Regions from separate parts of the Thalassospira sp. A3_1 genome, predicted to be linked through region 1. Evidence: riboswitches for the same ligand, from Rfam matches in the RefSeq annotation. Region 1 holds a riboswitch; the other holds the start of a gene.
The links. A riboswitch is a leader RNA that binds a small molecule or an ion and turns the genes downstream of it on or off. The one in region 1 is predicted to bind glycine.
Positions count from the first base shown of each region.

Region 1 (6,674 bases):
GACCATGTCGGGATTGGCAAAGTTCAGAATGATCGCGTCATAGGTTTCTGCCCTGATAGCAGCCACCAGCTTTTCGGTTACTTCCGGGGCCGACATTTCGGGCTGGAGATCATAGGTCGCAACCTTGGGCGAGGGGACTAGAATACGGTCTTCGCCTTCGAAAACCTGTTCTTCGCCGCCGTTAAAGAAGAAGGATACATGCGGATATTTTTCGGTTTCCGCAATGCGCAACTGTTTCATGCCCGCCCTGGAAACAACTTCGCCAAAGATATTTGGCAACACCTGCGGCGGATAGATCGCATCCATATATTTCGCATGGTCGGACGAATATTCGACCATGCCGGCCTGTACGGCGAATTTGATCGGGGTGCCACGGTCAAAGCCGTCAAAGTCCGGTGCGCAAATGGCGGCCAGAATTTCGCGTGCGCGGTCGGCGCGGAAATTGGTCATCAAAAGCCCGTCGCCATCTTTCATGCCGTCATAATCGCCAATTACGGTCGGCAGAACGAATTCATCCGTGGTATCGGCATCATAGGCCGCCTTGATCGCGGCTTCGGCACTTTCGGCGGTGCGGCCATCGGCGTAATTCTTGCCCTGCACCATCGTGAAGTAGGCTTGGCTGACACGTTCCCAGCGGTTGTCGCGATCCATCGCGTAATAACGCCCGGTGACGGTCACGATTTCAACATTGGCATCGCCAATCAGGGAGTGGAATTTTTCAAGGAATTTGGCTGCACTTTTGGGCGCGGTATCGCGGCCATCCAGATAGGCATGGATTTTTACCGGCACACCTGCTGATGCGATGATTTTGGCAAGGGCTGCCATATGGGCCTGATGGGAATGCACCCCACCTTCGGACAGAAGCCCTGCGATATGACAAATACCACCACTTTCTTTAAGCTTGGCGATGACTTTTTTGACCGTGTCGGTTTCGGCAATCAAACCGGTTTTGACCGCGTCATCAATTTTCGGCAGTTCCTGCATCACAACCCGACCGGCACCCAGATTCATATGGCCGACTTCCGAATTGCCCATCTGCCCTTCGGGCAGGCCGACATCCAGACCGCAAGCCTTTAAAAAGCCTGTCGGATTATTGGCATAAAGCGCGTCCCAAACAGGGGTATTGGCCAATGCAACCGCATTGTCCTTGCTTTCCTCGCGATAACCCCAGCCATCCAGAATGCACAGCACCACCGGACGCGGGCGCTTTACGGTATTTGATACAGTCACAATCATAATCCCACGAAGTAAGGTACACGAAATAAGGTAAAAGGCTGAATTACCGGTAAAGATGGTTATTTTCCGGTAATTTCACCATCCGTACAATGACGTCGGGCGCGGTGGGTCCGCCATCAGACGCTGCCAATCATAGCATTTTCAACGCGCAATCTATCATGAATGGAAGCATTGAACAGCCTTCCGGCCGGGTATTTTTTGTGCGGTTGCAAAGCTGCTTTTTGACAAGGCTTGCCACCTGCCTGTAATCTGGCATGCAACGGTGATACCTCGAATAACCGCGATGGGAGAGCCCGCTTTGATCCCGTGATCAGATCGGCGCCGAAGGAGCAATAGCCCCGAAAACTCTCAGGCAGATGGACCGTTGCGGATTGAGGCTCTGGAGAGAGAAAGCGGTACGGGGCCAACGCCCGGCACCATATTTCCACCGAAGGATGAAGCCATGTTGTCAAAGGCGGTTGTTTTTGGTGGCAGGGCGCACAATCTCAGGTCAAGGGACAGAGGGGGCAAGACACCGGTTCTATAACGTCGTGCGGCATTTTTCCGCATGACAAAGAGCCGTGGGAGGCCCTTTTGACCGAAGAAAACAAACAACGTCCGCAAGACGTTAACCTTTCCGTTGTCGATCTTTATACCATTGGGATCGGGCCATCGAGTTCGCATACCGTCGGTCCGATGCGGGCAGGCTATCGGTTCTGTCTGGAACTCGAAGCCCGGAACATTTTGGAAAAAATCGGCTCGGTAATTGTTGATCTTTACGGATCACTTGCCCTGACCGGCAAAGGGCACGCCACCGATACCGCGGTGATCATGGGGCTTTCGGGGGAACGGCCGCGTTCTGTTGATCCCGACCGGATCGCACCGACGATGGATGCGATTGACCGGGACCGCGAATTACAGCTTTACGGTCGCCATCCGGTTTCCTTTAACCGCGATACCAATCTTGTGTTTCACATGGCCGAAAGCCTGCCCGAACATCCCAATGGTATGCGGATCACCGCCTTCGACCATGATGGTGTTGTTTTGCACAAACAGGAATATTTCTCGGTCGGAGGTGGATTTATCGTCTCGGGAGATGATCGTGGGGCGGAATATTCCGGCGACAACATAACGCTGCCTTATCCTTTTTCCTCGGCCGACGAATTGATGGCGATCTGCAAACAGGAAAAGCTGTCTATTGCCGAAGTCATGGCCGAAAATGAAAAAAGCTGGCGCGAACCCGCCGAGACCGAGGAATTCGTTGATCGCGTGCATCGCGCGATGATGGATTGCATCGAACGGGGCTGCAAGTCGGATGGCATCCTGCCCGGCGGGCTGAATGTCAAACGGCGCGCGCGTAAACTTTACCTTGAACTGACCGAACGGCCCGAAGCGGGGCTTAAGGATCCGTTGACCGTGATCGACTGGGTCAATCTTTATGCCCTTGCGGTGAACGAAGAAAATGCTGCGGGTTCGCGCGTGGTTACGGCGCCGACCAACGGGGCAGCAGGCGTCATTCCCGCCGTGCTGCGCTATTACGAACGGTTCGGGGCCAATGTCACACAGGGAAAAATACGCGAATTCCTGTTAACCGCGGCGGCCATTGGTTCGATTTATAAAAAACGCGCCTCGATATCGGCTGCCGAAGTCGGTTGTCAGGGTGAGGTTGGTGTCGCCTGTTCGATGGCAGCCGGTGCCCTTTGTGCGGTTATGGGCGGCACGCCAGAACAGGTTGAAAACGCCGCCGAGATTGGTATGGAACATAACCTTGGCCTGACCTGTGATCCGATTGGCGGTCTGGTGCAGGTGCCTTGCATCGAACGCAACACCATGGGGGCGGTCAAGGCGATCAATGCCGCCCGTCTGGCGATGCGCGGTGATGGTCAGCATACAGTGTCACTCGACAAGGTGATCGAAACCATGCGCCAGACCGGTATCGACATGCAAAGCAAATACAAGGAAACCAGCCAGGGCGGGCTTGCGGTTAATGTCAACGTCGTTGAATGCTGATTTGCCTGTCGAAATGACCCTCACACACCTCCGAAACCATTGTTTTGGAGGTGTTTTTCGTCCGGCCCGATTCTTGCCACCTTGGATCTGTATTCTGATATGCTCAAGTAATTGATAACGGGGCAAAGACCCCGAACAGGTTGGGCAAAGCATGAAAAAGAAACTGTTCCGCATCTATATTGCGGTCAGTCTGGATGGCTATATCGCGCGCACCAATGGTGCGGTTGACTGGCTCGATGATTTCGATCCGGCCGAGTTCGATTTTGAGGGCTTTCTGGGCACCGTGGGAACACTGATCATTGGGCGAAAAACCTTTGATCAGGTGATGGAATTTGGTGAATGGCCTTATGAGGATCGCCGCACGATTGTTCTGACATCGCGCGATTTACCCGATAAACGTCCGGCCAATACAGAGGCCTATGGCGGCAGTCTTGTCGAACTGGCAAGACTGCTTCGCGATGACAGATCGGATACCGGCGATGTCTGGATCGTCGGCGGGGCCAGTGTCGTGACCCAGTTTCTGTTTGGCGGTCTTGTCGATCAGCTTGAAATGTTCATCATTCCGGAAATTCTGGGCGATGGCATCCGGCTGTTTGGCCGGGATGCTGCGGGCACAACACCGAAACTGATTGCGTCACAAAGCTATAAGTCCGGTGTCGTGCGCATGCAGTATGATTTGCGTTAAGCGACTGGTAGCTAAAGTTTACGAGCTAATTCGAGCAAATCTTGTTCCAGCTTTCCCTTGCTGTAACACTTTACGCCATCATTAGAGGTTCCGGTCTCCTTGGTTGCGAAGGTTATGCTGTGATTAATTGAGGTATGGTGATTGAGTGTTAAGCCGTTCTCAACAACCGATATGTCCAAGACATATCTTGCATTTGCTCGAACAAGGGTTACACCATTTTCTGTTGGTGCGATGTAAATATTCGCCCTGCCGTTTAAGGTCGTATCTCTTTTTCGCTCAATGACATGATTGGTCCCGTCTACTCCATACCAAGTGTTGGAATCCGCGGCTACCTCGTAGTTGAACGTTTCCGTGCCTTTTGCTGGGTGGCTGGATGTGAGTTTAGTTCGTCCACAGTTAATGTATTCTTGAGGGGGGCTCGCAGAAAAAGACACGTTTATAAGGCGGCTTTCTTTGGAGATATTGTTTATTACAAAGAAACTCTCGGATAGTGACGCTACGTATCCGTCCCAAACAGAGTTAAAGTCCCTTGATATTGTTGTTTCTGTGGAAAATTGGTTTGGCTGATTTGGTTCGAAGTAATCAAATTTACTGCTTGCACATGCAGCTAATGATGATACCAAAGTCAGAGCTAGCAATACTCGTGTGATTTTTGTTTGCATCAAAATCTTCCCCCGAAGCTTGAATTTGTCTGATTTCTCAGGATAGTGCTTTCGGGGTGACTTTAAACCTGTGCTTGTGAGTAGGTGGTTTGGCGGATTATTCCCGGTGATAGGGATGATTGGTCTGGATCGCGTGGGCGCGGAAAAGCTGTTCGGCAATCAGGGCGCGCACCAGCATATGGGGCCATGTCGCCTTGCCAAGTGACCAGAGCGTATTGGCGCGTGATTTGATGGCGTCCCCATGCCCATCGGCCCCACCAATGGCAAAGGCGATATTTCCGGCATATTGATCAATCCAGCCTTCAAGTTTTGCTGCAAAATCGATGGAACCGTATTCGTGCCCGCGCTCGTCAAGTGCGATCAGAAAGGCATTATCGGGAATGACGCCCAGCAAAAGCTCCGCCTCGCGGTCTTTGAGCTGATTGGGCGGAAGCTTTTTCTTTTCTTCGACTTCCCGCACGACAAAGGGCCAGCGCAGGCGCGCCGCGTAATGGTCAAAAAGATCTTTTTCGGGGCCGTTCTTCATCCGGCCCACTGCAGCAAGGGTAATTTGCATCTTTCCGATCCGGCTTTGGTCCGCATGGGGACCACCGATAGCCGATCCCCGCGGTGGTCAGGGCAAACCGGGGCGGACTGTATTAATACAGCCGCGCCGCCTGCTGTTTAAGCGCCGGGTTTTCAACGCCCCACATCTGTTCGATGTTGTAAAAAGCGCGAACTTCCGGACGGAACAGGTGAACGATGACATCGCCGGCATCAACCAGAACCCAGTCACCCTGTTCCTTGCCTTCGGCCATTGCACGGCCCTGGCCAGCATCTTTCAGCTTTTCGACAATATGTTCTGCCATTGACGCGACCCTGCGAGAGGACGAGCCGGTTGCAATGATCATATGATCGGCAAGGGAGGTTTTATCGGTCAGATCAATGGTGACAAGGTCTTCGGCCTTGTCGTCTTCGAGCGTGCTCTGGATAAGGGCAAGGAGCTCGCCCGGGGTCAGAGTCTTTTTTGCGGTACCTATGGTCGCCACCTCAATTTACGCGAGAAATCCCGATCCAATTCGGATTCGGGAAATTCCCGCCGGTCAAACCTGCCATCTGCCTTCGGCGCGGATTGCGGTCGAAGAGGCCGGATGGCGCTTTATTGGCAGGTAAACCCAGGCCGGAACATCGAGATCGGCCAGCAAACCCGCCCTGTCCGATGGGATGCGCCAGCGTTCCATACGCTTGGCCGCCGTCCCGGACAATGCCTTGTTAGAATACCCCTCACGGTCAAGGACCGCAATGGGAGCGCGCAAAATCAACCTGTCCCACCATTTCCATTTATGAAACTGGGCCAGATTGTCCGCCCCCATCAGCCATACGAACCGCGTTCGGGTAAAACGACGCTGCAAGGCTGCGAGAGTGTCGGCCGTATAGCGGGTTCCAAGTTCTGATTCAATTGCAGAAACAACAATGCGGGGATGCTTTGCCATCATCAATGCCGAATCGAACCGGTCGGCAAGGTCTGCCATGCCCTGCGTCGGCTTTAGCGGGTTTTGCGGTGACACCAGCCACCAGACCGCATCAAGACGCAGGCTTTTCAACGCTTCAAGCGATATATGCAAGTGCCCTTCATGTGCCGGATTAAAGGACCCGCCCAGCAATCCGACGCGGGGCGGGGCACTATGGCTTCTGGGCGTAGAAAAGCTCATGGGCGGGTCTGGCCGGTGCCGCGCACGATGTATTTATAGCTGGTCAGCTGTTCGACTCCGACCGGACCGCGTGCATGCAGCTTGCCCGTCGAAATGCCGATTTCCGCCCCCATGCCAAATTCGCCGCCATCGGCAAACTGGGTCGATGCGTTGACGATCACGATGCCGGAATCAACACCGTTCAGGAAAGTCGCGGTCGCATCGGCATCCTCGGCCAGAATCGCATCGGTATGGTGCGATCCATATGTGTTGATATGGCTGACTGCCTCATTGACTCCGTTGATGACCTTGATCGACACAATCGCATCAAGATATTCGGTGACCCAATCCTCGTCCGTTGCAGGCAGGATGCGCGCATCCACCTTCTGCGCGAGGGCATCGCCGCGCAATTCGCAACCCTTGTCGGCAAGG
Region 1 is NZ_JAGHQQ010000002.1:172,486-179,159, forward strand. It holds gene gpmI (2,3-bisphosphoglycerate-independent phosphoglycerate mutase) at 1-1,236, opposite strand, end outside; glycine riboswitch at 1,511-1,610, shown strand; glycine riboswitch at 1,614-1,739, shown strand; gene J7395_RS07800 (L-serine ammonia-lyase) at 1,810-3,225, shown strand; gene J7395_RS07805 (dihydrofolate reductase family protein) at 3,377-3,910, shown strand; gene J7395_RS07810 (hypothetical protein) at 3,922-4,572, opposite strand; gene rlmH (23S rRNA (pseudouridine(1915)-N(3))-methyltransferase RlmH) at 4,670-5,128, opposite strand; gene rsfS (ribosome silencing factor) at 5,211-5,600, opposite strand; gene J7395_RS07825 (nicotinate-nucleotide adenylyltransferase) at 5,655-6,263, opposite strand; gene J7395_RS07830 (glutamate-5-semialdehyde dehydrogenase) at 6,260-6,674, opposite strand, start outside.

Region 2 (6,674 bases), on a different contig from region 1:
ACCGGACGTGCAATGACAGACACCATGCAAAGATGGATGTGGATGCATGTATTGGTGGCAATTGTTGTGAATGCACTGATTTCAAACGGAAGCGGGTTGTGTCGCCATATCGGAGCGAATAGACTGCGCGCGGCTGTGCCCGGATCGGGCATGACAGCGAATTTGACCAGTTCTATAGAGGCTTGGATGACGATTGCGAACGGACTGCGGCGTATTTGTGCATTGGGTTTGGTGTCGTTTGCCGGTTTCCTGGCAGCGTGCGGCACGTTCGAAGAGCAGCCGGTCCCGGCATGCCCGCGGGCCTTTTTGCCCAATGATACCGCCCGTCTGGTGCAGTTCAACGGTCAGGGCAGGGATCTGACCGATGTGATCCTTGAAGCCGAATTTGGCGGATATCTGGGCGATTGCGGCTATGACCTTGATGACAAGGTTCTGAATGTCGTCATCAGCCCGATCATCAATGCCGAACTGGGCCCGGCAGCGCAGGGGCGCAACGCAAAACTCCAGTATTTCGTAGCCCTTAAGGACCCGTCCGGCGAGTTCATCCAGAAGAATCTGTTTGATGTCGACATGGTCTTTCCGAGCAATTTGAACCTGGCGCGCTATCGTGACGAGCAGGTGACCCTGAACGTGCCGCTGGACGATGTCTGGGCCGGTCCGGATTACGAGATTTACCTTGGCTTCCAGCTGAGTGCCGATCAGCTCGATTACAATCGACGCTTCGGAAAAAATTAATAATCCGGCCTATTATTCATTTTTAGTGAGTAATCAAATCCCGCCCGCATCGCGTGGCGGGATTTTCGTTTTTGGACAAAAGTTCGTTTTCGGTAATCCTCATACGAAATAATGGACATTTGCCGGAGGGGCCAAAAAAGGGCTTTTAATCCTCATACCAATGGGTGGGGTCGAAAGGATATGATTTTTGGGGCTGGTCTGGTCGGATTCAAATCCGTATAAGGGGGCATACCCAAATGATCCCCGTGGGAGAGTGCCACGGTCTTGATCGATGTGCGTGATTGCATCGATAGGGATTGCGCGGACGCCGAAGGAGCAACCACCCCGGAAACTCTCAGGCAAACGGACCGCGGGGAGATGGGACTCTGGAAAGCAGGCGGCATTGAAAATCGATGTGCGCCTCGCCGAAGATGTAAGCAGACCGGTGTCCAAACCGGCTGTGATTCTTTCAGGCTCCAAGACAGAGGGGGACGTGGTTGGCCACTGGTCGGCTATGTTTCGCAACGCCTGTCTGGAGACCTTGATGGCCGATCATCAAACCGAACTGCTGAAAACCGCCCTTTATGATTTGCATGTGGAACTGGGTGCCAAGATGGTGCCGTTTGCCGGTTACGACATGCCGGTGCAATATCCGCTGGGGGTGAAGGGCGAACATCTGCATACCCGTGCGAAGGCCGGTCTGTTTGACGTTTCGCATATGGGGCAGGTTCGCCTGACCGGTGAACATCGCGTGGCCGAGCTGGAGAAGCTGGTGCCCGGTGACATCGCGATCCTGAAACCCGGCCGCACCCGTTATTCCGCATTCACCAATGACGATGGCACGATTTTGGACGATCTGATGATCACCAATGCGGGCGACAGCCTGTTTCTGGTGATCAATGCCGCGTGCAAGGATGATGACATTGTCCATATGCGAGCCAATCTTGATAACGGTGTGGAGCTGATCGAGATTGACGACCGCGCATTGATGGCCTTGCAGGGACCGGACGCCGCCCGCGTGCTGGCACGGTTTGCACCGTCGGTTGCCGAGATGAAATTCATGAGCTTTGCCGAGATCGATATTGCCGGTATCGCGTGCTTTGTCACCCGGTCGGGCTATACCGGCGAAGACGGTTACGAGATTTCCGTGCCGAATGAGCGCGCCGAAGAACTGGCGCGCAAGTTGTTGGCGGAGGAAGAAGTCGAGGCGATTGGCCTTGGCGCGCGTGATTCGCTGCGTCTTGAAGCCGGTCTTTGCCTGTATGGCAACGATATCGATACCACGACCACCCCGGTCGAAGGCGACCTTAACTGGATCATCAACAAGCGCCGCCGCGAGGAAGGCGGGTTCAAGGGAGCAGACATCATCCTTGATCAGCTTGCCAACGGGGCGGATCGCAAACGTGTCGGGATCAAGCCCGAAGGCAAGGCACCAGCGCGTGAACATACCGCTGTCCTGAACAGTGACGGTGAAGAAATTGGCGAAATCACCAGCGGTGGTTTCGGCCCGACCGTGGATGGCCCGATTGCGATGGGATATGTCGCAATTGAATTTGCCGCCCCGGGTACCAAAGTCGATCTGATGGTGCGCGGCAAGGCCCGCCCGGCGGAAATCGTCGAGCTGCCGTTTGCACCGCACCGTTATTATCGCGGCTGATCGCCAGAACGGATCGGGCGGGCGGCGCGACGTTGCCCTTCCGGGATAAAAATAGCGGAACAACCGGAACAACCGGGAAGCCGCAAAACCGGAACATCCCGGAAAACGGGAAGACCGGACAGACCACAGATTTTAGAGACAACTGATCTTACAGGGACGATTACAATGGCTAAAAAATTCTCGCAGGAACATGAATGGGTTGAATATGAAGACGGTGTCGCGACCGTCGGCATCACCGATTATGCCCAGCAGGCGCTTGGCGATATCGTGTATGTCGAACTGCCGGAAGTTGGCAAAAAGCTGACCAAGGATGGTGATGCGGCAGTTGTCGAATCGGTCAAGGCCGCCAGCGACGTTTATGCGCCGCTTGATGGTGTCGTTGTCGAAGCCAACGAAGAGCTTGATGACAATCCGGCACTGGTGAACGAAGCCCCGGAAAGCGATGGCTGGTTCTTCCGCATGGAACTTTCCGATGAGTCCCAGCTTGATGAGCTGATGGACGAAGCTGCGTATAAAGACTTTGTCGAAGGCCTTTAAGATATGCGTTATCTTCCGCTAACCAGTGCGGATCGCGCCTCGATGCTTGAAACCATCGGGGCAAAGTCCGTTGATGAATTATATAGTGACGTGCCCGAAGGCGCGTTGCTGTCCGAGCCGGTCGATCTGCCCCATCATCTGGGCGAATTGCAGGTCGAACGCGACATGGCGAAAATGGCCGCCAAAAACATGGGCACGGCCAGCGTGCCGAGCTTCCTGGGTGCGGGGGCGTATCGCCACCATGTTCCGGCCACGGTCGATTACATCATCCAGCGTGGTGAATTCCTGACGGCCTATACCCCGTATCAGCCGGAAATCGCACAGGGTACGTTGCAGTATCTGTTCGAATTCCAGACCCAGGTGGCATCGATCACCGGCATGGATGTGGCCAACGCATCGATGTGGGACGGGGCAACGTCGTGCGCGGAGGCGGTTCTGATGGCGTGCCGTGCAACACGGCGCAAGAAAGCGGTTCTGTCGGGTGGTCTGCATCCGCATTACCGTGAAGTCACGGAAACCTATTGCCAGTATAGCGATACCGAAGTTGCCGGTCGCGACGGGCACCCGGAAAAGCAGGCAACCGCCGACGAGCTGGATGATCTGATTGATGATCAGACCGCCTGCGTCGTGGTTCAGTATCCGGACGTGTTTGGCCGTATTCAGGATCACACGAAGCTGGCGGACGCCTGCCATGCCAAGGGTGCGCTTCTGATCGTGGTCTTTACCGAGGCGATGGCGTTTGGCGCGGTCAAATCACCGGGCAGCTTTGGCGCGGATATCGTCTGCGGCGAAGGCCAGTCGATTGGTAACAACCTGAACTATGGCGGGCCATATGTCGGTCTGTTTGCGACGACCAGCAAACTGGTACGCCAGATGCCCGGTCGCCTGTGTGGTGAAACGGTCGATCAGGACGGCAAGCGCGGTTTTGTTCTAACACTTTCGACCCGCGAGCAGCATATCCGCCGCGAAAAGGCGACATCGAACATCTGCACCAATTCCGGTCTGTGTTCGTTGGCCTTTACGGTGCATATGAGCCTTCTGGGTGAAGACGGGTATCGTGGTGTGGCAATGCTTAACCATGAAACCGCCTGCAAGACCGCCGATGCGATTGATGCGGTGCCGGGTGCGGAAGTTGTCAATGACAGCTTCTTTAACGAGTTCACCGTCAAGCTTGCCAAACCGGCAGCCGAGGTGGTCGAGGCACTGGTTGCCAAGGGTATCCTTGGTGGCGTTCCGTTGTCGCGCCTGTATCCGAACCGTGACGATCTGGACCATTACATGCTGGTGGCGGCGACCGAAACCAACACCGACGAAGACATCGCGGACCTTGCGTCTGCATTGAAGGAGGTGCTGGCATGAGCTTTACCACCCATACCGGTAACCGCGGCCTGGTTCTTGAGGAAAAGCTGATTTTCGAACAGGGCGAACCGGGTCGTACCGGTGTTGACCTTCCGAAGCCAGCGGGCATCAAATCACGCCTTGGTGGCCTTGATCGCGATAGTGATGTTGGTCTTCCGGGCCTGTCCGAGCCGCAGGTGGTGCGTCATTTCACGCGCCTGTCGCAGAAAAACTTTGGCATTGATTCCGGCTTCTTCCCGCTGGGTTCGTGCACGATGAAACACAACCCGCGCCTGAACGAAAAGGTTGCGCGTATGCCCGGTCTTGCCGACCTGCATCCGATGCAGCCCGAAAGCACGGTTCAGGGGGCGCTTGAACTGATTGACAGTTGCGCACACTGGCTGCTGGTTCTGACCGGGATGCCCGCGGTTTCCATGTCGCCCGCAGCGGGTGCGCAGGGTGAACTTTGCGGCATGATGGCGATCCGTGCGGCGCTTGATGCGCGCGGTGAAAACCGTCGTCGTGTTCTGGTGCCGGAATCAGCCCACGGGACCAACCCGGCAACGGCCGCGGCATGTGGTTTCACGGTTGATTCGATCCCGGCCACCGAAGATGGCCGTGTGGACCTTGCGGCATTCGAAGCCAAGCTTGGCGACGATGTTGCGGGGATCATGCTGACCAACCCGAATACCTGCGGGCTGTTTGAGCGCGACGTTCGCAAGATTGCCGATCTGGTCCATGCGGCCGGTGGGTATTTCTATTGCGACGGGGCGAACTTCAACGCGATTGTCGGACGGGTGCGCCCGGCCGATCTTGGCATTGATGCGATGCATATCAACCTGCATAAAACCTTTTCGACCCCGCATGGCGGCGGTGGACCGGGTTCGGGTCCGGTTGTGTTTTCCGACGCACTGGCCCCGTTCGCACCGATCCCCTATGTCGTGCGCAAGGGCGAGAAATTCCATCTGGTGGAAACCGCAGAAGAACAGGATGGCAAAAAGCCGTTCGGTCGTCTGAAGGGCTTCCACGGCCAGATGGGCATGTTCATTCGGGCGCTGTCTTATATGAAAAGCCACGGTGCGGACGGATTGCGTCAGGCATCGGGTGATGCGGTGCTGAATGCCAACTATCTGCTGGCGCGTCTGAAAGACAAGCTGAGCGTGGCATTCCCCGGCTATTGCATGCACGAAGCGCTGTTTGACGATGATTTCCTGAAAGATACCGGTGTTTCGACGCTGGATCTGGCGAAGGCGATCATCGACGAAGGCTTCCACCCGATGACCATGTATTTCCCGCTGGTGGTTCATGGTGCGCTTTTGATCGAGCCGACGGAAACGGAAACCAAGGAATCGATTGACCAGTTCTGCGATGCGGTTCTGGCATTGGTGGCCAAGGCAGAATCGGGCGATGCGGAATTCTTCAAGAATGCACCGTATCTGACGCCGCGCCGTCGTCTTGACGAAACGGCGGCGGCAAGAAAGCCGGTTCTGCGCTGGATGCCTGAATCTGCTTGATTTGCAACGCAGCATAACCTTTTTGCACACCCCGGTCGGTTGGCCGGGGTGTTCTTTTTCAAGGGGTTGTTCTTGAAACCCATTGGACTTGTAGCAATCTGGACCCTTATACTTGTTTTAAAGTGATCATCGGACCACGGGGACGGATGATCGGGGGAATTGGGATCGGGGAATACACCCCGTTGCCGGAGGATTGAAGTCAGTCATGTCACGTCGCGTGCAGAAGGTTTTCACCGCAGAACGCCGTTTAAAAGAACGTTCGGGTGGTGTGGTCGAAGATTGGTCGGATTCCTTTTTCGATCCGACGCTTGAAACCGGTATGGGGGCAGGTGCGGCATTACCGGCGCCAAAGCCAGCCGCGACGGCGGACGCGACGGGGATCAATCAGGCGGTTCTGGATGAAATCCGTGCCCTTCGATCCGAAGTTGCCGAGCTTCGCGATGCGGTTCGTACCGGTGGCACGGTTGATGCGGCCCATCTGGAAAACCCGGCCCCATCCGGTGGTGCGACGGATGTTCTGCCCGAACCGGTCAGCAGCAATTTTACCCACAGCAACCGTCCGGGGGCATCCGAGCCCGACCGTGACGACCTCGAACTGATCCGCAAGCAGATCGAGGAAATGAACGAGCATATTCACAAGGCGAAGATGCAGATTGCGTCGCTGCGCCATCCGAAGGCGGAGGATGACCGTCTGGTCAATGCGACCACCGAACTTGATGCGATCATCAAGGATACGGAAATGGCAACGCATACGATCCTTGAATCCGCCGAACAGATCGATGATCTGGCGATGACGCTTAAAAATGCGGCGCCGAACGACTTTGTCGCCGACCATGTCGAACAGATCGCGTTTCTGGTCACCAAGGTTTTCGAGTCCTGTAACTTCCAGGACATCACCGGGCAGCGCATCAACA
Region 2 is NZ_JAGHQQ010000001.1:578,087-584,760, reverse strand. It holds gene J7395_RS02675 (hypothetical protein) at 151-735, shown strand; glycine riboswitch at 972-1,095, shown strand; glycine riboswitch at 1,099-1,201, shown strand; gene gcvT (glycine cleavage system aminomethyltransferase GcvT) at 1,259-2,371, shown strand; gene gcvH (glycine cleavage system protein GcvH) at 2,537-2,908, shown strand; gene gcvPA (aminomethyl-transferring glycine dehydrogenase subunit GcvPA) at 2,912-4,267, shown strand; gene gcvPB (aminomethyl-transferring glycine dehydrogenase subunit GcvPB) at 4,264-5,760, shown strand; gene J7395_RS02650 (protein phosphatase CheZ) at 5,966-6,674, shown strand, end outside.
Region 2: it holds a riboswitch for glycine, as region 1 does, so the genes downstream of both, gcvT (glycine cleavage system aminomethyltransferase GcvT) here and J7395_RS07800 (L-serine ammonia-lyase) in region 1, are expected to answer to the same signal.